DNA from 3 places in the Achromobacter deleyi genome. Region 1 is predicted to be linked to each of the others. Evidence: predicted binding sites of a transcription regulator. Region 1 holds the regulator's gene; each other region holds the start of a gene.

Region 1 (7,912 bases):
TATCGCCGGCGAGATCCGCCTGGGGCATCCGTGCAGCGCTTACGACGGCCGGGTGCAGGCGGTGGCGCAGATGGGCTTGAACGCCGGCATGCCGCTTTGGTACGACTACACCCACGACGTGCGGCCGACGCCGCCGACCAAGCTGGGCGGCCTGCTGCGGCATGGCTTCAACCGGGGCCTGTATTGGTCCGTCGCCAGGGGAATGCTATGAACGCGCCGCAAGACACCAACCCGCCCACCACCGGGCAATGCGCCACCGTGTTCGACGCGCCGCCCGCGGCAAACGGCGGCGATGCGCTGGCGCAGCTGGCGGACAAGCTCCAGCCGCTGGCCGACAGCGGACGGCTGGACAACATTGTCGACCTGCTGGCGCTGGCCTCCGATCTGGTCGACCTGCTCGATGCGCCGATGGTGGAAAAACTGGGCACGCTATCGGAACAGGTCAGCGGCGCCGCCTGGACCGCGTCCAACGCCTGGCGCATGGCCCAGGCCCAGGGCATGCGAGAGGCGCATCCGCCGGGCCTGGCCGGGCTGTTTCAGCTGTCACGCGACGAGGACACGCGGCGCGGCTTGGCGCTGCTGTTGCGCACGCTTCAAGGCCTGGGCCGGCAGCTGGGCCAGCAGCGGCAGGACTACGCGCCCTCGTGACGCCACGGTCCGGCGCCGTCTTCCCGGCGCCGGTCTGGCGGGCAAAAGAAAACCCCGGGAACGGCATCGGGGAAGGGACGCGTGTCCCTATCCTGAATACCGTCCCCGGGGCGGGGCGCGCACCGGTCCTGAGCGGACCGGACCGCGGATTTACTGCAACGTGCGCGTGAACACGAACTTGCCGTCGCGCCAGTCCACCGGCACCACGTCGCGCGGACCGAACTGGCCTTCCAGGATCAAGCGCGCGACCGGGTTCTCGATCTGCTGCTGGATGGCGCGCTTGAGCGGACGCGCCCCGAACACCGGATCGAAGCCATCGCGGGCCAGTTCCGCCAGCGCGGGCTCGGTCACTTCCAGGCGCATCTCCTGCTTTTCCAGGCGCTCGGCCAGGCGGCGCAGCTGAATGCGGGCGATGGACTCGATGTGCTGCGCTTCCAGGCCGTGGAACACCACCACTTCGTCGATGCGGTTCAGGAACTCGGGCCGCAGCGTCTGCTTGAGCTCGCCCCAGACCACTTCCTTGACCACGTCGTACGGCTGGCCGGCCAGCGTCTGGATGTGCTGCGACCCCAGGTTGGACGTCATCACGATGACGGTGTTGCGGAAGTCCACGGTGCGGCCCTGGCCGTCGGTCAGGCGGCCGTCGTCCAGCACCTGCAGCAGCACGTTGAAGACGTCCGGGTGGGCCTTCTCGACTTCATCGAGCAGCACCACGCTGTACGGCTTGCGGCGCACGGCCTCGGTCAGGTAGCCGCCCTCTTCGTAGCCCACGTATCCGGGCGGCGCGCCGATCAGCCGCGCCACCGAGTGCTTCTCCATGAATTCGCTCATGTCGATGCGGATCATGTGCTCTTCCGAGTCGAACAGGAACTCGGCCAGCGCGCGCGTCAGCTCGGTCTTGCCCACGCCGGTGGGGCCCAGGAACAGGAACGAGCCATACGGACGCGACGGATCCGCCAGGCCCGCGCGCGAACGGCGGATGGCATCGGCCACCAGGCGCACGGCCTCGTCCTGGCCGACCACGCGCTTGTGCAGGTATTCCTCCATGTGCAAGAGCTTTTCGCGTTCGCCCTGCATCATCTTGGACACCGGGATGCCGGTGGCGCGCGACACGACCTCGGCGATTTCCTCGGCGCCGACACGGGTGCGCAACAGACGCGGCCGGCCCTCGCCGCCCTCGGCCTCCTCGGCCGCCTGCGCCGCGCCCACTTCGGCGGCCTTCAGGCGCGCTTCCAGGTCGGGCAGCTTGCCGTACTGCAGCTCGGCCAGCTTGTCGAACTGGCCCTTACGCTGCAGCTCGGCCATCTCGGCGCGCACGCTGTCGATTTCTTCCTTGATGGCCTGGGTGCCCTGCACCGCGGCCTTCTCGGCCTTCCAGATTTCCTCGAAGTCGTTGTACTCGCGTTGCAGCTTCTCGAGCTCGTCCTCGATCACGCCCAGGCGGCGCTTGGAGGCGTCGTCGGTTTCCTTCTTGACGGCCTCGCGCTCGATCTTGAGCTGGATGATGCGGCGGTCGAGCTTGTCCATCACTTCCGGCTTGGAATCGATTTCCATGCGGATGCGGGCGCCGGCCTCGTCGATCAGGTCGATGGCCTTGTCGGGCAGGAAGCGGTCGGTGATGTAGCGGTGCGAGAGTTCGGCCGCGGCCACGATGGCCGGGTCGGTGATCTCGACGCCGTGGTGGATTTCATAGCGTTCCTGCAGGCCGCGCAGGATGGCGATGGTGGACTCGACATCCGGTTCGTCGACCAGCACCTTCTGGAAGCGGCGTTCGAGCGCGGCGTCCTTTTCGATGTACTTGCGGTATTCGTCCAGCGTGGTGGCGCCGATGCAATGCAGCTCGCCGCGCGCCAGCGCCGGCTTGAGCATGTTGCCTGCGTCCATCGCGCCTTCGGCCTTGCCGGCGCCGACCATGGTGTGCAGCTCGTCGATGAAGACGATGTTGCTGCCGTCGTCCTGCGACAGTTCCTTGAGCACGGCCTTCAGGCGCTCTTCGAATTCGCCGCGGAACTTGGCGCCGGCCAGCAGCGCGGCCAAGTCGAGCGACAGCACGCGCTTGCCGCGCAGGGTCTCGGGCACTTCGTCGTTGACGATGCGCTGCGCCAGGCCTTCGACGATGGCGGTCTTGCCCACGCCGGGTTCGCCGATCAAGACCGGGTTGTTCTTGGTGCGGCGTTGCAGGATCTGGATGGTGCGGCGGATTTCGTCGTCGCGGCCGATCACCGGATCGAGCTTGCCCTGGCGGGCGCGCTCGGTCAGGTCCATGGTGTACTTGGACAAGGCCTCGCGGTTGGATTCGCCTTCGGCGCCGGATACGTTTTCACCGCCGCGCACGGCGTCGATGGCGGCCTCGAGGGCCTTTTTCTGCAGGCCCGCTTCGCGCAGGATGCGGCCGGCCTCGCCCTTGTCGTCGGCCAGGGCCAGCAGGAACAGCTCGCTGGCGATGTAGGTGTCGCCGCGACGCGCGGCTTCCTTGTCGGTGCGGGTCAGCACGCCCTGCAGGTCGCGGCCGACCTGGACGTTGTCGTCGCCCTGCACCTGGGGCAGCGCCTTGAGCGCGGCGTCCAGGGCCGGCTGCAGCCGGTTGACGGCCACGCCGGCGCGCGCCAGCAGGCTGCCGGCGCCGCTATCGGCGTCGGACAGCAACGCCGACAGCACGTGGACGGGCTCGATGTAGGGATGATCGTTGCGGGCGGCCAGACTCTGAGCGTCGGCCAGGGCTTGCTGGAACTTGGTAGTCAGTTTGTCGAATCGCATAATGGTCGTTGTGGCTTGTTGGTGAGCCTGACCGATACGCGCCGGCGGGCTCGATGACCTGAATATGCGGCCGGATGCGAGTATTTCAATACCTCGCCGGCCTCATGGCTTTATGTCCTTGGACACATCCGCGTGCAGCAACAATCTGAACTATGAGCATATACGTTTTTGTCTACGGCACGCTACGCGCGGGCGAAATCAACGACCTGGCGCAGGCCGCCACCCGCCGCGGCCTGCCGCCGGCCCGCCATGTGGGCGCGGCCACCGTGCCCAGCATGCTGGTGGATTTCGGCGACTGGCCCGGATTGCTCCCGGTGGCCGACGGCCGGCGGGTGCTGGGCGACATCTACGAGGTCGACCCGGCCCTGGTCGCCCTGATGGATGAGATCGAGGAATACGCGCCCGGGCGGCCCGGCTGCTTCGTGCGCCGGCCGGTGCTGGCCCGGCCGCTGGCGCCCGGCGCCGCCCCGGTGGCCTGCGAGTATTACCCCATCGACCCGGCCTGGCGCGGGACGGCGGCGGACATCGACGGCGACGACTGGGTCGCCTACCGCCAGGCCCGTCCGGCCCGGATGCCGCCGTAGGAATGCGCTGCAAAACGCTCCGTAAGACACCCGTAGTAACAACGGACTACAATGGAGACCTGTCTTCACGCTTTAAGCCCCTCCAGGCTACCCGCCGGGTGCGGGCACTATAAAGGTCATCGTATGCAAAAACGGGTTCCCGTTGCCCCTGATGCCGCCCACTGTTCCACGTGTATGTTGGGCCACGTGTGTGTCCCGGTCGGGATGGCAGCCGCCGAAGTAGAAAAGCTGGACGAACTGGTGAAAGAGCGCGTGCGCCTCGAAAAGGGCAAGACGCTGTATTCGCTGGATCACCCCCTGGACGCCGTCTACGGCGTGCGCTTCGGCAGCCTGAAAACGCAGCTCGAAGACGCCACCGGCCAGATCCAGATCACCGGCTTCCACCTGCCCGGCGAGATCGTCGGCATGGACGGCATGCTCGAGGGCAAGCATGTCTCGGCCGCCGTCGCCCTGGAAGACTCCGAAGTCTGCGTGATCCGCCTGAACGAAGTCGACCGCGTGGCCACCCACCTGCCCTCGCTGCAGCAGCAGTTCCGCCGCCTGATGAGCCGCGAGATCACGCGCTCGCACCAGATGCTGGCGTCGCTGGGCTCGATGCGTTCCGAACAGCGCCTGGCCGCGTTCCTGCTCAACCTGTCGCAACGCTATGCGTCGCTCGGCTACTCGTCGACCGAATTCGTGCTGCGCATGAGCCGCGAGGAAATCGGCAACTATCTCGGCCTGACGCTGGAAACGGTCAGCCGGCTGTTCTCGCGCTTCGCGCGCGACGGCCTGATCCGCATCAACCAGCGCGAAGTCCGCATCCTGGACCAACCCGCGCTCAAGCAACTGCTGGGCCACGAGGGCTGCTGACGCCCGCCCGCGCCATGCGCCGCACAGCCGTAGCCGGCGCCGCGCAGCCCCACCCGGCGCCGCGTCCGCCGCATTCGCGCCGGGCCTGGAGCGCGGCGGCGCTGGCCCTGGCGGCCCTTCTGCCCCTGGCGGCGCGCGCGCAGACGCCGCTGCCCGATCCCTACGATTACGATGAACCCGCGCCCGCCCCCAAGCGGGTGGTGATTCCGCGCTGGCAGACGCTCGAACTGGGCAAGCCCGGCCACCGCTACAAGGTACCGGTCTATGCTAACCGGAACCTGGCGCGCGGCGACCTGCGCGATATCAAGCAAATCGTGATCGTGTTCCATGGGGTCAAGCGCAACGCCGACGCCTATTACGAAACCGTCGCCACGGTGCTGGCGGCCAACCCGGCCCGCGCCAACGACACCCTGATCCTGGCGCCGCGCTTCGTCGGCGTGATCGACTCGGGCTACGCCGGCATGGCGGCCTGGCGCAAGTCCAGCTGGGAAGACGGCGAGGACAGCGTGCAGGCCAATGGCCGGCCGGCGCCGGTCAGCTCGTTCCAGGTGATCGACGACCTGCTGCGCAGCCTGGACGACCGCAAGCGCCTGCCGACCCTGGCCAGCATCGTGCTGGCCGGCCACTCCGGCGGCGCCCAGCTGGTGCAACGCTATGCCGTGCTGAACCAGATCGATGGCCCGCTGCGCCGCGACGGCATCGCCGTGCGCTACGTGGTGGCCAATCCCTCGTCCTACCTGTACCTGACCAAGGAACGCCCGCGTCCCGACGGCAAGGGCTACGCGCCCTACGAGCGCGGCATCTGCCCCACCTACAACCAGTACAAGTACGGCACCGACAAGCTGCCCCCGTTCGCGCAGGAAACCGACGACACGCGCCTGTTCATCCGCTACGCGGCGCGCGACGTCACTTACCTGCTGGGCGGCGCCGACAACAATCCCGAACACCGCCTGCTGGACAAGACCTGCGGCGCCGAGGCCCAGGGCGCCACCCGGCTGGCGCGCGGCACCGCCTACCTGCAATACGAACGCATCGTCGCCGCGCGCGGCAACCGGCCGGTGACGCTGCACCGCGCCGGCTTCGAAGTGACCGGCGTCGGCCACGAGAACAAGGGCATGTTCGGTTCGGTCTGCGGCGCGCGCGCGCTGCTGGGCGAGAACGCCCTGGCGCCCGCCGGCGCGGCCGCCTGCACGGTGATCGAGCCGCCGCGCAAGTAGCGCGGCGGTTATTGACATCAAGCTGAACAAATATCCCGGACACGCGCAGGGGTGCATTTTCGCGCCGGCAGGCGCAAGATAGGCGGGTACCGTCTCCGTGGAAGACAGATATGAGCCAAGCGTATCTCGACATGCCCGACGCCAAACGCCGCATCAAGGCGATCTTCGTCGGCTCCATGGGCAACCTGGTCGAATGGTATGACTTCTACGCCTATACCGCCTTCGCCCTGTACTTCGCCCCCGCCTTCTTCCCCTCGCACGACCCGGTCGTGCAGCAGCTGAACGCCGCCACGCTGTTCGCCGCCGGCTTCATCGTGCGGCCGCTGGGCGGCTGGCTGTTCGGCCACCTGGCCGACCGCCACGGGCGACGATTGTCCCTGATGGTCTCGGTCGGCATGATGTGCGTCGGCTCGCTGATCATCGCGGTCACGCCCACCTACGCATCCATCGGGCTGGCGGCGCCGGCGCTGCTGGCGCTGGCCCGGGTCATCGAGGGCCTGAGCCTGGGCGGCGAATACGGCGCCAGCGCCACCTACCTCACCGAGATCGCCGACCCGGACCACCGCGGCTTCTATTCCAGCTTCCAGTACGTCACGCTGATCGGCGGCCAGCTGTGCGCCATCCTGGTGCTGCTGTTGCTGCAGAACGTGTTCCTGACGCACGAGCAGTTGGTGGAATGGGGCTGGCGCATTCCGTTCGTGATCGGCGCCATGCTGGCCGTCATCACCGCCCTCATGCGGCGCGACATGCCCGAGACCGATTCCTACAAGCAGGCCAGCCAGAGCAAGCCCAAGACCAGCTCGCTGCGCGGCCTGCTGCGCTATCCGCGCGAGGTCGCGATCGTGGTCGGCCTGACGGCCGGCGGCACGGCGGCGTTCTACACCTTCACCACCTACATGCAGACCTTCGTGCGGCAGACCGCCGGGTTCTCCGACATCGTCACCACCTACGTGATCGCCGCGTCGCTGATCTTCGCGCTGATCCTGCAGCCGCTGTACGGCGCGCTGTCCGACAAGATCGGGCGCAAGCCGCTGCTGGTGTTCTTCGGCATCGCCGGCGCGCTACTCACCGTGCCGCTGCTGATGACGCTGTCGCACACGCGCTCGCCATTCATCGCCTTCCTGCTGATCTGCGCGGCCTGGATCTTCACCGCCGGCTACACCTCGATCAACGCGGTGGTGAAGGCCGAGCTGTTCCCCACCAACATCCGCGCCACCGGCGTGGCGGTGCCGTACGCCATCACCGTGTCGATCTTCGGCGGCACGGCGCCGGCCATCGCGCTGTGGTTCAAGCAGCAAGGCCACGAAGAGTGGTTCTACTACTACCTGGCGGGCGTGATCTTCATTTCGCTGCTGGTGTACGCGACCATGCGCGACACCAAGCATCAGTCGGCCATGCACCGGCACGATTGACGCCGCCTGCGCGGCGCATGGCCGGCGCGCGCCCTTGCGTCAGCCCGGCTGATGCGCGTTGACCGCGTCCAGCACGCGGGCCGAGTACACCATCGCCGCGCCAGCGTTCAAGGCCACCGCCACGCCCAGCGCCTCGCCGATTTCCTCGCGGCTGGCGCCGTGCTTGAGCGCCTGCGCCGAATGCACGGTGATGCAGCCGTCGCAGCGGGTCGTCACCGCCACCGCCAACGCGATCAGCTCGCGCGTCTTGGCATCCAGGTGCGCGGTCTTGGCGCCGGCGGCCGACAGCGCCTGGTAGCCCTTGAGCGTGTCGGGCGTCAGCGCGCCCAGCTCGCCGATGCGGCCCATCAGTTCCTTTTGGTAGTTCACCCAATCCAGCATGTCCTGCTCCTGAAAAAAACGGCGAGGCTGGATGCCTGACGCCATGGAAGCAGTATGCGCC
Region 2 (7,912 bases), 2.0 Mb from region 1:
GCGCTGGCGGCGCTGACGGCCGGCGCTCGTGGCGCGGCCATCGACGCCGGCCACGATTACTACAGCGTCATGCCGCAGCCGATCTACGCGGACGAGGGGCTGGCCCGGGAAATCGGCGCCATCGAGATCGCCACCGGCGTGAAGGTGCTGCAGAAGAACAAGGACGCGGTGCAGGTCGAGTTGCAGCTCTGGAGAAAGAACAAGGGCTACGCCCGGGTGCTGTACGGCCGGTTCGGCCTGAACATCACCAGCGCCGTGTTGAGCCAGGAGGTGTCGCGCGACGAGAGCGTGGTCCATGTGGTCGAAAGCCGGATCGACGACGTGACCGGCCTGCAATGGCAGAAGATCGCCGCGACGGTGTGGCTGCGTGGCGGCGGCCTGGTCGATGACGTCGGGCCGATCTGGGCCGTGGCCAGGAAGAGCTATTCGCAAAGCTGCAGCGTCTGCCACCGCCAGCCGAACGAGGCCTCGCACGACGCCAACCAATGGCCCGGGCTGTTCGGCGGCATGGTCGGCTTCACCAACATGGACGACCAGACCGCCAAGCTGGTCCTGAAATACCTGCAACTGCATTCCTCCGATTTTGCTGCAAAGGACAGTGTGGCCGCGGCCCACTGAGAAAGACATGAAACTCTCCCGTCGTCGTTTCCTGGGCGGTGTCGCCGCCTCGCTGGGTTCCATGGTGGTGCCGCCGCTGCTGCGCAATGGCCGGGTGCTGCGCGCCGCCACGCTTGACGAGGAGGGCGCCGGAGCGGGCCGCTGGCGGTTCTCCGGCGCGCACTGGGGCGCATTCCGCGCCCGGGTCGTGGCCGGCCACGTGGTGGAAATCAAGCCCTTCGAGTTCGACAAGCATCCGACGCCGATCCTCGACGGCACGCTGGACGTGCTGTACAGCGCCTCGCGGGTGCGCTATCCGATGGTGCGGCTCGACTGGTATCGCAAGCGCGGCGCGGCAGGCCAAGCGCTGCGCGGCGACAACCGCTTCATCCGGGTCGGCTGGGACGAGGCGCTGGACCTGGTCTACCACGAGCTCGAGCGGGTGCAACGGGACCACGGCCCCTGGGCGCTGCACGTGGGCAACGTCGGCTGGCGCTCGGTGGGGCTGATGCACAGCTGCGGCAACCACATGCTGCGCGCCATGGGCATGCACGGTTACAGCGTCGGCACGGCGGGCGACTATTCGACCGGGGCTGGCCAGACCATCCTGCCCTACGTGCTGGGTTCGACCGAGGTGTATTCGCAGGGCACGTCCTGGGACATCATCCTGAAGGAAACGCGGGTGCTGGTGTTCTGGGCCAGCGATCCGATCAAGAACCTGCAGGTCGGCTGGAACACCGAAACGCACGAGGCCTATGCCTATTTCGAGCAGCTCAAGCGGAAGGTCGCGAACCGGGAAATCACGGTGATCTGCGTCGACCCGGTGAAAAGCAAGACGCGCAATTACCTGGACTGCGAACACCAGTACGTCAACCCGCTGACCGACGTGGCCTTCATGCTGGGCATCGCCCACACCTTGTGGAAAGAGAGCCTGTACGACACCAAGTTCCTCGAGACCTATGCGGTGGGCTTCGACGAGTTCATCGCCTACGTCGAGGGCAAGACCGAGGACAAGATCGAACGCACCCCCGAATGGGCCGAATCGATCTGCGGCGTGCCGGCGCAGCGCATCCGCGAGCTGGCGCGCCTGATGGCGGCCAATCGCACGCAGCTGATGTTCGGTTGGTCGATCCAGCGCCAGCAGCATGGCGAGCAGCCTTACTGGATGGGGGCGATCCTGGCCGCCATGCTGGGCCAGATCGGCCTGCCCGGCGGCGGCATCAGTTATTCGCACCACTACAGTTCGGTGGGCGTGTCGGCCTCGGGCGCCTCGATGCCGGGCGCGTTTCCGCTGAACCTGGATACCGGCCGCAAGCCGCGGCACGAGAACGACGATTACCAGGGGTACAGCGCCGTCGTGCCGGTGTCGCGGGTGATCGACGCATTGCTGGAGCCGGGCAAGGAAATCAATTTCAACGGCCACAAGGTCAAGCTGCCGCCCTACAAGGTGGCGATCTTCTCGGGCTGCAACCAGTGGCACCGGCAGCAGGACCGCAATCGCATGAAGCGCGCCTACCAGGAACTGGAAACGGTGGTGGCCATCGACTACAACTGGACCGCCACCTGCCGTTTCGCCGATATCGTGTTGCCGGCCTGCACGCCCTACGAGCGCAACGACATCGATGCCTACGGTTCCTATTCGAACCGCGGGGTGATCGCCATGCACAAGCTGGTCGATCCGCTGTACCACTCGCGTTCGGACTTCGACATCTGGACGGACTTCTGCAAGCGCATGGGCCGCGACGTGGAATACACGCGCAACATGAGCGAGATGCAATGGGTCGAGTCGCTGTACGAGGAGTGCCGCAAGGAGAATGCCGGCAAGGGCTTCGACATGCCGCCTTTCGCGCAATTCTGGGAGCAGGGCTACGTGCTGTTCCCCGAGGGCAAGCCATGGGTGCGCCATGCCGATTTCCGCGCGGATCCCGAGGTCAACGCGTTGGGCACGCCGTCCGGGTTCATCGAGATCTACAGCCGCAAGATCGCCGGCTTCGGCTACCGCGACTGCAAGGGGCATCCGGTCTGGATGGAAAAGGCCGAGCGGTCCCACAACGGCCCGTGCTCGGACAAGTATCCGCTGTGGCTGCAGTCGGCGCACCCGGATACCCGCCTGCATTCGCAGACCTGCGAATCGCCCACGCGGCGCGCCACCTACACCATCCAGGGGCGCGAACCGGTCTACCTCAACCCCGATGACGCCCGCCGGCGCGGTATCAGGCATGGCGACCTGGTGCGGGTGTTCAACGACCGTGGCCAGTTGCTGGCCGGCGCGTCTCTTTCCACCAACTTTCCCCCTGGGGTGGTGCGCATCCAGGAGGGCGCCTGGTATGGGCCGACCGGGCCGGAGATCGGCGCGCTGGACACCTATGGCGATCCCAACACGCTGACGCTCGACATCGGCACCTCGGAATTGGCGCAGGCGCCGAGCCCCAATACCTGCCTGGTGGAAATCGAACCGTACAAGGGCGTGGCGCCGCCCGTGACCGCGTTTGGCGGCCCGATCGAGGTGGACATCGATGGCAAGGCGCTGGTCCGGCATTGAGGCCGCGGCCGGCGCGATGTGGCTGGCCGGAGTGAACCCTGTGATTTCATGGAGCGCGCGTTGAACGGTGCATTATCGGACCCGGATTGGGGCGCGGCCTGCCAGATGCGGTCGCAGCTGTATGGGTGGTTTTCCACCGTCTTTGCCAGGGAAATGGAGCCCGACGCGATGGCGTTGTGCCTGCAGGGGGGCGCCGAGCATTTGCTGGCGGTGTTCAAGGCGCTCGGGCTGGGCCGGCGGGCCGATGCCGTGGCCGCCGTGTTCAAGGCGTGGGCGGGACACTCCGACGCGCCGCTGGAGAACGCGGCCGACTTCGCCGCGCTGTTCCTGCTGGAAGGCCGGGGGGCGCCGATTCCCTACGCCTCGCATTACCTGGAAGGGGGCGGGCAACTGTACGGCGAATCGGCGCGGGTGATGCGCGCGTTCCTGGTGTCCAGCCAGTTGCAGCTCGACGCGCAGTTCAAGGAGCCCGAAGACCACATTGCCGTCATCCTGGGGGTGCTGGCGCGCTGGAGCCGGGAGTGCGGGCGGGCGGATGATGTTGCCGGCTGCGCGAGGGAGCAGGCCGTCTATCTGGACGCCGCGCTGATGCCCTGGGTGGGGCAGTGGCAGGCCAGGATGGATGCCGTGGACACCTTGGCGTTCCGCTTCTATCCGGCGGTCGCGGCGCTGCTGGTCGCCTTTGTTCACCTGGATCGGGACTACCTGGGGTCTTTCGAGGCAGGGGGTTAGGGAGGGTCTGATATAAACCCGTCCCCCATTGATCGGCATCAACTCTCTATATAACTAAAAGCGATAAGTTAATGGCACAACGACATAATTCGCGGAGAAGTCTGTGCCTCACCCCCCACCCGAAGTCCCCCTCCCGGGCAAACGCGGTTTCCTGAAAAACCTGCTCGGCCTGAGCGCCGCGGCCACCATCATCCCCATCCGTGCCGAAGCCGGCACCGGCATCAACCAGCAACCCCCCCGTCGTCCCGGCATCCCCGGCAAGCGCTATGGCATGCTCGTCGACCTGCGCAAATGCATCGGCTGCCAATCCTGTACGGTCAGCTGTTCGCTCGAGAACCTGCCGCCCGTCGGCCAGTTCCGCACCACCGTCCTGCAATACGAAGTGCAGCCCGACAGCGGCGGCCCCTGTGCCATGGTGATGCTGCCGCGCCTGTGCAACCACTGCGACAACCCGCCCTGTGTGCCGGTCTGTCCGGTGCAGGCCACGTTCCAGCGCGAAGATGGCATCGTGCTGGTCGACAACCAGCGCTGCGTCGGCTGCGGCTACTGCGTGCAAGCCTGTCCGTACGACGCCCGCTTCATCAACCACGACACCCAGACCGCCGACAAGTGCACCTTCTGCGAGCACCGGCTCGAAGCCGGCCTGCTGCCGGCCTGTGTCGAAAGCTGCGTGGGCGGCGCCCGCGTCATCGGCGACCTGAACGATCCGGACAGCGCCATCTCGCGGCAGCTGGCCGAGCATCGCGCCGACATCAAGGTGCTCAAGCCCGAGATGAAGACCGACCCCCACGTCTATTACATCGGCCTGCCCGATGCCTTCGTGCACCAGATCGATGGCCAGGCCGGCGTGCGGCTGGCCGGCGGCCATTGAGAAGGGGACCACCATGCAGATCACCGAATTGCTGACGCCGGTCTACGACGCCGCCTGGCTGCCGTGGGCCGTGCAGTACTTTTTCCTCATCGGCATCGCCGCCACCGCGGCCTTGACCGCCGCCGGCGCCGCTTTTGGCGAGGCCGGATCGCCGGCGCGCCGCCTGCTGCCGGCCGCGGTCACCGTGTTGCTGGTGTGCGCCATCGCCGCGCCCGTGTCGCTGTTGGCCGACCTGCACCAGCCGGGCCGCTTCTGGCATTTCTATACCCGCCTGACGCCGTGGTCGTGGATGTGGCTGGGCGCGCTGCTGCTGCCGGTCTTCACCGGGCTGGCGGTGCTGTTCTGCGCCGCCTGGTGGTGGGGGCGCATGGTCTGGGTGCGCCTGCTGGGCATCGCGCTGGCGTTGTCGGCCGTGTCGATCCTGGTCTACACCGGCGCCGAAGTGATGGTGCTGCGGGCGCGGCCGCTGTGGCACACGCCGTTCCTGCCGCTGAATTTCGCGCTGACCGCGTGGCTGGGGGCGCTGGGGGCGATGTTCCTGGTGGCGCGCTGGCTGCCGGGCGGCCTGAAGGCGCTGCCGGTCGAGCTGTTGCGCCGCCTGAGCGTGACGGCGGTGGTGATGATGCTGATCGGGGCGGGCGCCTGGGTGCTGCTGGGCCTGTTGGGCCAGGACCCGTCGTTCGACGCCGCGCTGCGCCTGTTCGGCGGCTTCCCGGTGTGGCGCGCCAGCCTGGCGGGCGCCGTGATCACCGGGCTGTGCATGATCGCGCTGCTGCAGCGCGCGCCGCGCACCCTGGCCGCGCCGCTGCCGTCGGCCGCGCTGGCGCTGACCATGCTGGCGGCCGCCTGGATCTTCCGCTGGGTGGTGTTCATGAGCGTGCAGGGCGTGCCCAAGTATGGCGCCGGCCTGTACCTCTACGACATGCCCTGGGGCAGCGACGGCCTGCTCGGCATGATCGGCGTGCTGGGCCTGTGCGTCGCGCTGGTGGCCGCCGTGACCTACGCGCTGGAACTGTTCCCGGCCCGCACCCGCGGCCTGGCGGCCTGACGCCGCCGGCCCGACACGAATTCGCATCGAGATGACCATGGACAAGCAACACCAAGACGATACGCCCGACGCCCACGCGGACGGACCCGATCAACCCGACAACGCCGCGCGCCGCAAGCTGATCGCGCGCGGCGGCGTGGTGGCCGGTGGCCTGGCCGCCTTCGCGGCCGGCTACGGCGAGACCGTCGCCAAGGCCGTCAAGGGCCTGGCGCAGGGCACGGCCGGCGTGCCCACCGCGCATGCCGTGCGCGGCAATTCGCTGACGCCGGAATTCCGCATCGACGCGGTCACGGGCCTGCTGTCGACCCAGCCGGGCCAGACCGTCAGTCCCTCCAGCTGCCTGGGGTGCTGGACGCAATGCGGCGTGCGCCTGCGCGTCGATACCGCGACCAACCGCATCCTGCGGGTGGCCGGCAACCCCTATCATCCGCTGGCCACCACCCGGCCGGCCGCGATGGACACGCCGGTGCGCGAGACCTACGCGCAACTGGGCGGCGACGCCGGCCTGGAAGGGCGCGCCACGTCCTGTGCGCGCGGCTCGGCCATGCTGGAGCAGATGCACAGCCCGTACCGCGTGCTGCAGCCGCTCAAGCGCGTCGGCGGCCGCGGCGAAGGCAAGTGGCAGACGATTTCCTTCGAGCAGCTGGTGCAGGAGGTGTGCGAGGGCGGCGACCTGTTCGGCGAGGGCCACGTCGAGGGCCTGCGCGCGATTTTCGACCGCGACACGCCGCTGGATCCGGCCAACCCGGAGTACGGCGCCAAGGTCAACCAGTTCCTGTTCACCGATGCCTCCAACGAAGGCCGCACGCCGCTGATCCAGCGCTTTGCCGGCCAGTCGTTCGGCACCGTCAACTTCAGCAACCACGGCTCGTATTGCGGGCAGAGCTTCCGCGTCGGCGCGGGCGCGGCGCTGGGCGACCTGAAGGGCATGCCGCACGGCAAGCCCGATTGGGACAACGCCCGCTTCGGCCTGTTCATCGGCGCGGCGCCGGCGCAGGCCGGCAACCCGTTCCAGCGCCAGGCGCGCCAGCTGGCCGAGGCCCGCACCCGGCCCGAGGAAGCCGGCTTCACCTATGTGGTGGTGTCGCCGATGCTGCCGGCCTCGTCCAGCCTGTCGGCGGGATCGGGCAATGAATGGGTGCCGGTCAATCCGGCCAGCGACCTGGCGCTGGCGATGGGCCTGATCCGCTGGATCCTGGACCACGAGCGCTTCGATGCGCGGGCGCTGGCGCAGCCCGGCCCGGCAGCGATGAAGGCGGCGGGCGAGGCGGCGTGGACCAATGCCACGCACCTGGTGATCGCCGAGCCCGGCCATGCGCGCCTGGGCAGCTTCCTGCGCGGCGCCGACCTGGGCTGGGCCAAGCCGGCCGACGCCGGCGACAAATGGGAAGACGTGTACGTGGTGCGGCGGGAAGACGGCACGCTGGCGCCGCATACCGGCGAGCTGCCCGCCACGCTGTTCGTGGACGAGGCGGTGGCGGCGCCGGGCCTGGCGCGCGCGCCGGCCACGTTGCGGGTATGCAGCGCGCTGGCGCTGCTGCGCGACGAGGCGCGGCGCAAGTCGCCGCAGGAATACGCCGCGTTGTGCGGCGTGCCGGCGGCCAAGATCGCCGAGCTGGCCGAGCGCTTCACCAGCCACGGCAAGCGCGCCGTGGCCGATGCGCACGGCGGCACCATGAGCGGCGCGGGCTTCTACACCGCCTACGCCATCGCCATGCTCAACACGCTGGTCGGCAACCTCAACGTCGAGGGCGGCCTGGTGCTGGACGCCGGCCCGTTCCCGCCCTATGGCGCGGGGCCGCGCTACAACATCGCGGGCTTTGCCAACCGCGCCACGCCCAAGGGCGTGGGCCTGTCGCGCAACCGCTTCCCGTACGAGAAGTCGAGCGAGTTCAAGCGCAAGCAGGCCGCCGGCCAGCCGGTCTATCCGGCCGCCGCGCCCTGGTATCCGGCCACCGGCGGCCTGAGTTCCGAGATGCTGGCGTCGGCGCTGGCGGGCTATCCGTACCGCGCCAAGGTCTGGTTCAACCACATGAGCAACCCGATCTACGGCATCGCCGGGTTGAAGAACGTGCTGCTGGACAAGATGAAGGATCCCAAGGTCCTGCCGCTGTCGGTGTCG
Region 3 (7,912 bases), 1.7 Mb from region 1:
GGCGAGGCGATCCCGCGCGCGGAGCGAACACAAGCGCTCGACAACGCGCTTTTCCAATATACTGAATGATACTTATTCCTGATGCCTGGTATGTCCGATGGGAAAGCTCCCCGCCTTCTCCGCCCTTGCTTCCCTGTACGTGGACTACCGGCCCTGGCTGGTGGACCGGCTGCGCTTCCGGCTGCGCAACCACGCCGACGCCGAAGACCTCGCCTCCGAGACGTTCCTGCAAGTGGCGGCGGCGCGCTCGCCCTGCCAGATCGCCGAACCCAAGGCATACCTGTCCACCATCGCGCGGCGGCTGCTGTTCCATTTCTGGCGGCGGCGCGAGCTCGAACAGGCCTATCTGCAATGGCTGGCGCTGCACGCCGGCGACTGCGCGCCCTCGCCCGAATCGCAGGCCTTGACCATGGAAATGCTGCTGCGCGTGGACACCCTGCTCGCCGGCCTGCCGCCCGCCGTGCGCGCCGTGTTCCTGTACAGCCAGCTCGATGGCCTGGGCTATGCCGAAATCGGCCAGCGCATGGGGTTGTCGGTGCGCACGGTGCAGCGCCATTTCGCCCAGGCGCTGGAACGCTGCCTGCGGGCGCAACGCGAGGACCGCGCATGACGCCCGAGATCGACCGCCAGGCCGTGCAATGGATGGTGCGGCTCTGTTCCGGCGCCGCCAGCGCCGAGGACCAATCCCGTTTCAGGCAGTGGTGCGAGGCGGCCCCCGCCCATGCGCTGGCCTGGCAGGCGCTGCAAACCAGCATCGGCGCGCCGTTGCAGGCGTTGCGGGCCACGGGCCAGCCTTGCGCCGACGGTTCGCCGCTGCGCGACCTGCTGGCGCGCGGCCCCTCGCGACGTCAATTCCTGGGCAAGACGCTGGCCCTGGCGGGCGTGGGCGTCGGCAGCGCCTGGCTCGGCAGCCGCCTGTGGCAGGCGCGCGGCGATCTCGGCACCGGCATCGCGCAACGCCTGTCGATCGCCCTGGACGACGGCAGCAGGCTGGACCTGGATGCACGCACCCAGGTCCGGCTGGAATTCGACGCCGACGTGCGGCGGGTCCGCCTGCTGCGCGGCGCGCTGGTCGCGGCGGTCGCGCCCGACCCCCGGCGGCCATTCGGCGTCACCACCGAGGACGGCACGGCCTGGGCCCGCGGCACCGAGTACATGGTGCGCAAGGAAACCGACCACAGCCTGGCGGCGGTGCTGGTCCACGAGGTGCGCATCGACAGCCGCTCGGGTCAGCAACTGGACCTGGGCCAGGGACAGGCGGCACGCTACGGCGCCGCCGGCATCGAGACGCTGGACGCGGCATCGGCGGCCGCCATGGCGGCCTGGCGCGAAGGCCGCCTGGACGTGCTGGACGCGCCGCTGGCCACCGTGGCGGATGCGCTGCGACCCTACATGCGCGGCGCCCTGCACCTGTCCGGACGCGCCGCCGCTCTGCGGGTGCAGGGCGTCTTTTCGCTCGACCATCCCGACCAGGCCTGGGCCGCGCTCGCCGCCACGCTGCCGCTCAGGGTCACCCGCTATGGCGGCTGGCTGACCTGGGTCGACGTGGCCTGACCCGCCGCCGGCCGCGACGCACCGTTGTTACACATTGCCTGTCCGGTTTTCCGGCGCCCATACACCTCCGGGTAGATCCACCCCCTTTCTGCTCCCGGAGACCCCCGCCATGCCCCGCCTGTCCCGCGCCAGCCTGCTCTTCCTGGCCGCGCTGATCGCCCCCGCCGCCACCGCGCAATCCGCCCGCCTCGACTACGACCTGCCGGCCGCGTCGCTGGCCGTCACGCTGAACCGCATCGCGATACAGAACAACCGCGTGTTGTCGCTGGACCCCGCCGTGGTGCGCGGGCTCGAAGCGCCCGCGCTGCGCGGCGCCTACACGCTGGACGAGGCGCTGCGGCACGTGACGGCCGGCTCCGGCCTCGAGGCGGTGGCGCTGCCCGGCGGCGCGCTCACGCTCCGGCGCAGCACGCAACCGGTCCCCACGCTGGCGCCGATCGGCGTCACCGGCGCGCCGGAAAGCGCCTGGGGGCCGGTACAGGGCTATGTGGCACGCCGCAGCGCCACCGGCACCAAGACGGACACGCCCATCATCGAAACGCCGCAGTCGATCTCGGTGATCACGGCGGACCGCTACAACGCGCTGGGCGCCACCAACATCAAGGATGCCCTGGCCTACACGCCCGGCGTGGCCATCACCACCTACGGCGCCGACTCGCGCTACGACTGGGTCTCGCTGCGCGGCTTCGACGCGTACAGCCCGGGCTTCTTCCTGGATGGCCTGCCACTGCGCAACAACGGCAACTGGGGCATCTGGCAGACCGAGAACTACGGCGCCGAGCGCATCGAACTGCTGCGTGGCCCGGCCTCCGTGCTGTATGGCCAGAGCGGGCCCGGCGGGCTGGTCAACGTGGTCAGCAAGCGGCCGCAGGACGAACCGCTGCATGAATTGCAGGCGCAGGTGGGCGATCACCAGCGGCGCCGCATCGCGGCCGATTTCACCGGCCCCCTGGATGAGGAGGGCAAGTGGCTCTACCGCTTCGTCGGCATGGGACTGGATTCCGAGCTGCCCACGCACGGCATCGACAACGACCGCCTGTACCTGGCGCCGTCGCTGACATGGCGGCCGTCGGCCGACACCACGCTGACCCTGCTGGCGCAGTACGCGAGCAAGCGCGGCGGCACCTACACGCGGGCGCGCCCCGCCGAGGGATCGCTGGCGCCGACCGCCGCGGGCACGCACATCCCGGCGTCGCTGTTCGTCGGAGAACCCGGCTACGATTACTTCGACCAGAAGCAATGGCTGGCGGGCTACGAGCTGGAGCATCGCGTCAGTGACGCGCTGACGCTGCGCCAGAACCTGCGCTACGGCCGCCTGGATCTCGACTACTCGGCGGTCCAGGCCAACGGCTACCTTACCGTGAATGACGATGCCGCCGACCCGGCCAACTACCAGACGCTGCGGCGCTCGGTGTCCGGCAGCCGCGAACGCATCAGCAGCTTCACCATGGACAACCAGGCGCAGACGGACCTGACGCTGGGCGACTGGCGCCACCGCATCCTGGTCGGCGTGGACTACCAACGCACCGGCATCGACCAGGTCAGCTTCAGCGGCGGCAGCGCGCCCCCGCTGAGCGTCTATGACCCGAAGTATCACCAGGGCCCGGTCATGCGCGGCGCGCCCTGGATGGACGCGGACCTGACCCTGGCACAGACCGGCCTGTACCTGCAGGACCAGATCAAGTGGAACGAACGCTGGGTCGCCACGCTGGGCGGCCGCTACGACATGGCCGACATCAAGGTCCGCAGCCGCCTGGATGACAGCACCACCAAGTTGCGCAACAACAAATTCAGCGGCCGCGCCGGCCTCGTGTACGTCGACCCGACCGGCTGGGCGCCGTACGTCAGCTATTCCGAATCGTTCATTCCCACGGCCACGCTGGACCCGACCCAGAAGCAGCCGTTCAAGCCCGAAACCAGCCGCCAGTACGAGGCCGGGATCCGCTACCAGCCTCCCGGCACCAAGGACAGCTACAGCGCGGCGGTGTTCGACCTGCGGCGCCAGAACTACATCAGCTACGACGCCGACGCCATGCCCAGGCAGACCGGCGAAGTCACCGTGCGCGGCGTCGAGTTCGAAGCCACGCTGCAACCGATTCCGCGCCTGAACGTGATCGCCTCGTACTCGTGGACGCCCAAGGCGGTGGTGACCGCCAGCAGCAATCCCGCCGAGATCGGCAGGCAGGCCACCGCCGTGCCGCTGAACCGCGCCTCGTTGTGGGTGGATTACCGCTTCGAATCGCGAATCAAGGTCGGCCTGGGCGCGCGCTTCACGGGCTCCAACCGTGGCGACGGCGGCGAAGCGCCGGTGCCGGTGCCGTCGTTCGTGCTGTTCGACGCGATGATCGGCTACGAGACCGGTCGCTGGAACCTGGCGCTGAACGCGCGCAACCTGAGCAACAAGACCTATATCGCCAACTGCGGCTACGGCAGCTGCTACTACGGCGACCCGCGCACGGTGGTCGCGACCGCCAGCTATCGCTGGTAGCGCGTCGGCGAGCGCGTTACAGCAGCCCGCAGATCAATGCCACGTGCGCCTCGCGCCGTTCAGGCAGGTTCAGGCGCTCGTCCGGCCCCAGCAGGATCGCCATGAAGATGGCATGGACCACCGGCGACAGCAGCAGCCAGGGATGCCGCAGCGCGGCGCCGTCGCCGCACAGGCCGCGTTCGCGCGCCAGTTCCAGCAGGCGTGCGATGTCGGCCTGGTGCGCGTCGGCGGTGTCCTGGCGCCAGCGCCGCGCCAGGTGCGGCACGCGGCCGCTCTCGGCCAGCAGCAGGCGCATGGCGGTGATCATGGCCGGGTTGGCCAGGCTGGCATGGAGATGGTTGACGATGCGCTCGGCCAGATGGCGCGGCGTGGCCGAGCCCTCGACCAGGGCGCGGGCGTCCAGCCGCGGCGGGCTCAGGTAGCGCGCCAGCAGCGCCTCGAACACCTCTTCCTTGCTGGCGAAATGCGCGTACAGGCCGCCCTTGGACAGGCCGGCGCGCGCGGCGATGTCGTCCATCCGGGCGCCGGCATAGCCGGCGGCCGAAAACTCCTGCAGCGCGGCGTCAAGGATTTGCCCGACGCGCACGGTTGGCGGGAGACGCTGGCGTGGCGTACTCATCACCCTGGCTCCTGTGCGAGTTGGCGCGACGTCATGGCCGGCCAACACACCCATTAAAAACCGACCAGTCAGTCGTTAGCTTGATCCTGATCAAGGATTGCCCACCCCCGCGGCGGCACAATGGGCGCAAGACGGTTGAGTCGGATTGGTCCGACGCCAGGCCACAAGCCCGGTTTCGTGACGGTCCGGCCCCACGCGAGCGGCACTCCCGCCGCCCGCGCCACGGAGCCATCATGCCGAAAACGCCCCCGCCAGCCCCCAAGCAGACCGCGGCGCCCGCAGGCCGGTTCGATGACGACGCCTGGCGCCAATGGCCCTACGCGCTGTGGCGCCTGGGCTTCGAGCAGGCCCGGCGCAACGGCGACGCCTGTGTCCGCGCCCTGCCCCTGGCCGACCGCCACCAGCGCGAGCTGGCCGCCTTCGCGGCGCGCCAGTGGCTGGAGCCGCTGGCGCCCGACAACAATCCGTTCACCAACCCCGTGGTGCTGCGCCAGACCGTCCGCGAGGGCGGCGCCAACCTGCTGCGCGGCGCGCGGGCGGCCTGGGAAGACGGGTTGCGCCAATGGAGCGGACTGCCGCCGGCCGGCGCGGACCAATTCCGTCCCGGCCATGAAGTGGCGGCCACGCCCGGCAAGGTGGTGCTGCGCAATCGCCTGGCCGAACTGATCCAGTACCGCCCCACGACCGCCCGCACCCGGCCCGAGCCGATCTTCATCGTGCCCGCCTGGATCATGAAGTACTACATCCTGGACCTGTCGCCGCGCAACTCGCTGATCGCCTATCTGGTCGGCCAGGGCTACACGGTGTTCTGCGTGTCGTGGAAGAACCCCACCGCCGCGGACCGCGACCTGGGCATGGACGACTACCTGCGCCTGGGCGTGCATGAGCCGCTGGCGGCGATCGAGGCGATCGTCCCCGGCGCCGCGATCCACGCGGCGGGCTATTGCCTGGGCGGCACGCTGCTGGCGATGGCCGCCAGCGCCATGGCGCGCGACGGCGACCGGCGCCTGGCCAGCCTCAGCCTGCTGGCCGCGCAGACCGATTTCAGCGAACCCGGCGAACTGGGCCTGTTCATCGACGATGTCCAGGTCGCGCTGCTCGAAACGCAGATGGCGGCCCTGGGCTACTTCCCGGCGCAGCAGATGAGCGGCGCGTTCCAGCTGCTGCGCTCGCAGCAGCTGGTGTGGTCGCGCATGGTGTCGGAATACCTGCTGGGCCAGCGCCGCCCCATGACCGACCTGCAGGCCTGGAATGCCGACGCCACCCGCATGCCCGCGCGCATGCACGGCGAATATCTGCGCCGCCTGTTCCTGGACAACGACCTGGCCGCCGGCCGCTACGGCATCGACGGCCGTCCGCTGCGACTGGCCGACCTGACCCTGCCGACGTTCTGCGTCGGCACCGAAACCGACCACGTGGCGCCATGGCGCTCGGTCTACAAGCTGCACCACCTGTCGCCCGCGCCGCTGACCTTCGTGCTGACCAGCGGCGGCCACAACGCCGGCATCGTCAGCGAACCCGGCCATCCGCGGCGGCGCTTTCGCAGCCTGCTGCGGCCGGCCGCCGCGCCGGCGCTGGCCCCGGACGACTGGCTGGCGGCCGCCACGCCGCACGACGGTTCCTGGTGGCCGCACTGGCGCGCCTGGCTCGATGCCCTGTCGGGCAATCCCGCCAAACCGCCAGCCCTGGGCGCCACGCGCAAGGGCTACCCCCCGCTGGGCGATGCGCCCGGCACTTACGTGATGGAGAGATAAGGCATGACTCGGCGTTCCCCTCCGGCATGGCGCGCCGCCCGCCTCGCGCCCGTTGCGCTGGCCCTGCTGCTGGCGCAAGGCTGCGTGTCGATGGCGCCGCAATACGTGCGCCCCGACCTCCCGGTGGCCGCGGCCTATCCCGAACCGGCCGGCGCGGCGTCGGCGGCTCCCGACGCGGCCCGCGTGGGCTGGCGCGACTACTTCGCCGATCCCGTGCTGCAGGGCCTCATCACCGACGCCCTGGCCTACAACCGCGACCTGCGCACCGCCCTGCTGCGCGTGGAAGAGGCGCGCGCGCTCTATGGCATCCAGCGCGCCGACCAGTTCCCCACGCTCGGCGTGCAGGCCGATGGCGCCCGCGGCCGCACGCCGGGCGACCTGAACCTGACCGGCCAGCCGCAAGTGGCCAGCCAGTACCAGGTCGGCCTGGGCATGGCGGCCTGGGAGCTGGATTTCTGGGGCCGCGTGCGCAGCCTGAAGGACGCCGCGCTCGAGAACTACCTGGCTTCCGATGCCGCCGCCGAGGCGGCCACGCTGAGCCTGATCGCGCAGGTGGCCGACAGCTACCTGTCGCTGCGCGAACTGGATGAACGCCTGGCGCTGACGCGCGAAACCATCGCCTCGCGCGAGGAATCGCTGCGCATCTTCCGCCGCCGCTACGAGGTCGGCTCGATCTCCAAGCTCGACCTGACCCAGGTCGAAACCCTGTGGCAGCAGGCCCGCGCGCTGGGCGCCGATCTCGAACGCCAACGCGCCACCCAGGCCCACGCGCTGGAGCTGTTGACCGGCAAGCCGCTGGCGCTGCCCCTGCCACAGGCGGGCCTGGACGACGCCAGCGTGATGCGCGACCTGCCCGCCGGCCTGCCCTCCGACCTGCTGACGAACCGCCCCGACATCGTCGCCGCCGAACACCAGCTGCGCGCCGCCAATGCCAACATCGGCGCGGCCCGCGCCGCGTTCTTCCCCCGCATCACGCTGACCGGCGCCTTCGGCACCGCCAGCGCCGAACTCGACGGCCTGTTCGGCAGCGGCAGCCGCGCCTGGAACTTCGCGCCCAGCATCAACCTGCCGATCTTCGACGCCGGCCGCCGCGGCGCCAACCTGGACCTGGCCGAGGTGCGCCGCGACCAGGCCGTGGCCGGCTACGAACGCGCCATCCAGAGCGCCTTCAAGGATGTCGCCGACGCGCTGTCGGCGCGCCGCTGGCTGGCCGAGCAGGTCGCGGTGCTGCGCGCCACCGTCGCCGCGCAAGGCGAACGCGCGCGCCTGGCCAAGCTGCGCTACGACCACGGCGCCTCGCCCTACCTCGAAGTGCTCGACGCCCAGCGCGACCTGCTGGCCGCGCAGCAGACGCTGGTGCAGACGCGGCGCGCGCTGCTGTCGGCCCGCGTCGGCCTGTATGCCGCGCTCGGCGGCGGCACCGAGGCGCCCGCCACGCCCGCGCCCGGCACACCCGCCACTCCGACCGTCCCCGCGCCGACCGACACAGGATCCGCA

The links. Region 1 encodes FNR, which switches genes on or off when oxygen is low (the NO sensors DNR and NnrR bind a similar motif). Its sites were predicted from a motif close to TTGATNNNNATCAA; they were not measured.
Region 2: the regulator FNR is predicted to act here: its motif matches at 3,900-3,913, upstream of dsrO (sulfate reduction electron transfer complex DsrMKJOP subunit DsrO).
Region 3: the regulator FNR is predicted to act here: its motif matches at 4,742-4,755, upstream of I6I07_RS10795 (PHA/PHB synthase family protein).

What each region holds. Positions count from the first base shown of each region.
Region 1 covers NZ_CP065997.1:4,091,024-4,098,935, reverse strand. Annotated here, with positions in the region: gene I6I07_RS18640 (NAD(P)/FAD-dependent oxidoreductase) at 1-211, shown strand, start outside; gene I6I07_RS18635 (DUF1641 domain-containing protein) at 208-648, shown strand; gene clpB (ATP-dependent chaperone ClpB) at 799-3,405, opposite strand; gene I6I07_RS18625 (gamma-glutamylcyclotransferase family protein) at 3,558-3,989, shown strand; gene fnr (fumarate/nitrate reduction transcriptional regulator Fnr) at 4,113-4,841, shown strand; gene I6I07_RS18615 (hypothetical protein) at 4,856-6,058, shown strand; gene I6I07_RS18610 (MFS transporter) at 6,169-7,470, shown strand; gene I6I07_RS18605 (carboxymuconolactone decarboxylase family protein) at 7,510-7,851, opposite strand.
Region 2 covers NZ_CP065997.1:6,132,459-6,140,370, reverse strand. Annotated here, with positions in the region: gene torC (pentaheme c-type cytochrome TorC) at 1-618, shown strand, start outside; gene torA (trimethylamine-N-oxide reductase TorA) at 626-3,139, shown strand; gene torD (molecular chaperone TorD) at 3,200-3,871, shown strand; gene dsrO (sulfate reduction electron transfer complex DsrMKJOP subunit DsrO) at 3,975-4,742, shown strand; gene nrfD (NrfD/PsrC family molybdoenzyme membrane anchor subunit) at 4,756-5,790, shown strand; gene I6I07_RS27625 (tetrathionate reductase subunit A) at 5,828-7,912, shown strand, end outside.
Region 3 covers NZ_CP065997.1:2,389,271-2,397,182, reverse strand. Annotated here, with positions in the region: gene I6I07_RS10815 (sigma-70 family RNA polymerase sigma factor) at 98-610, shown strand; gene I6I07_RS10810 (FecR family protein) at 607-1,554, shown strand; gene I6I07_RS10805 (TonB-dependent siderophore receptor) at 1,664-4,042, shown strand; gene I6I07_RS10800 (TetR/AcrR family transcriptional regulator) at 4,059-4,661, opposite strand; gene I6I07_RS10795 (PHA/PHB synthase family protein) at 4,895-6,415, shown strand; gene I6I07_RS10790 (efflux transporter outer membrane subunit) at 6,419-7,912, shown strand, end outside.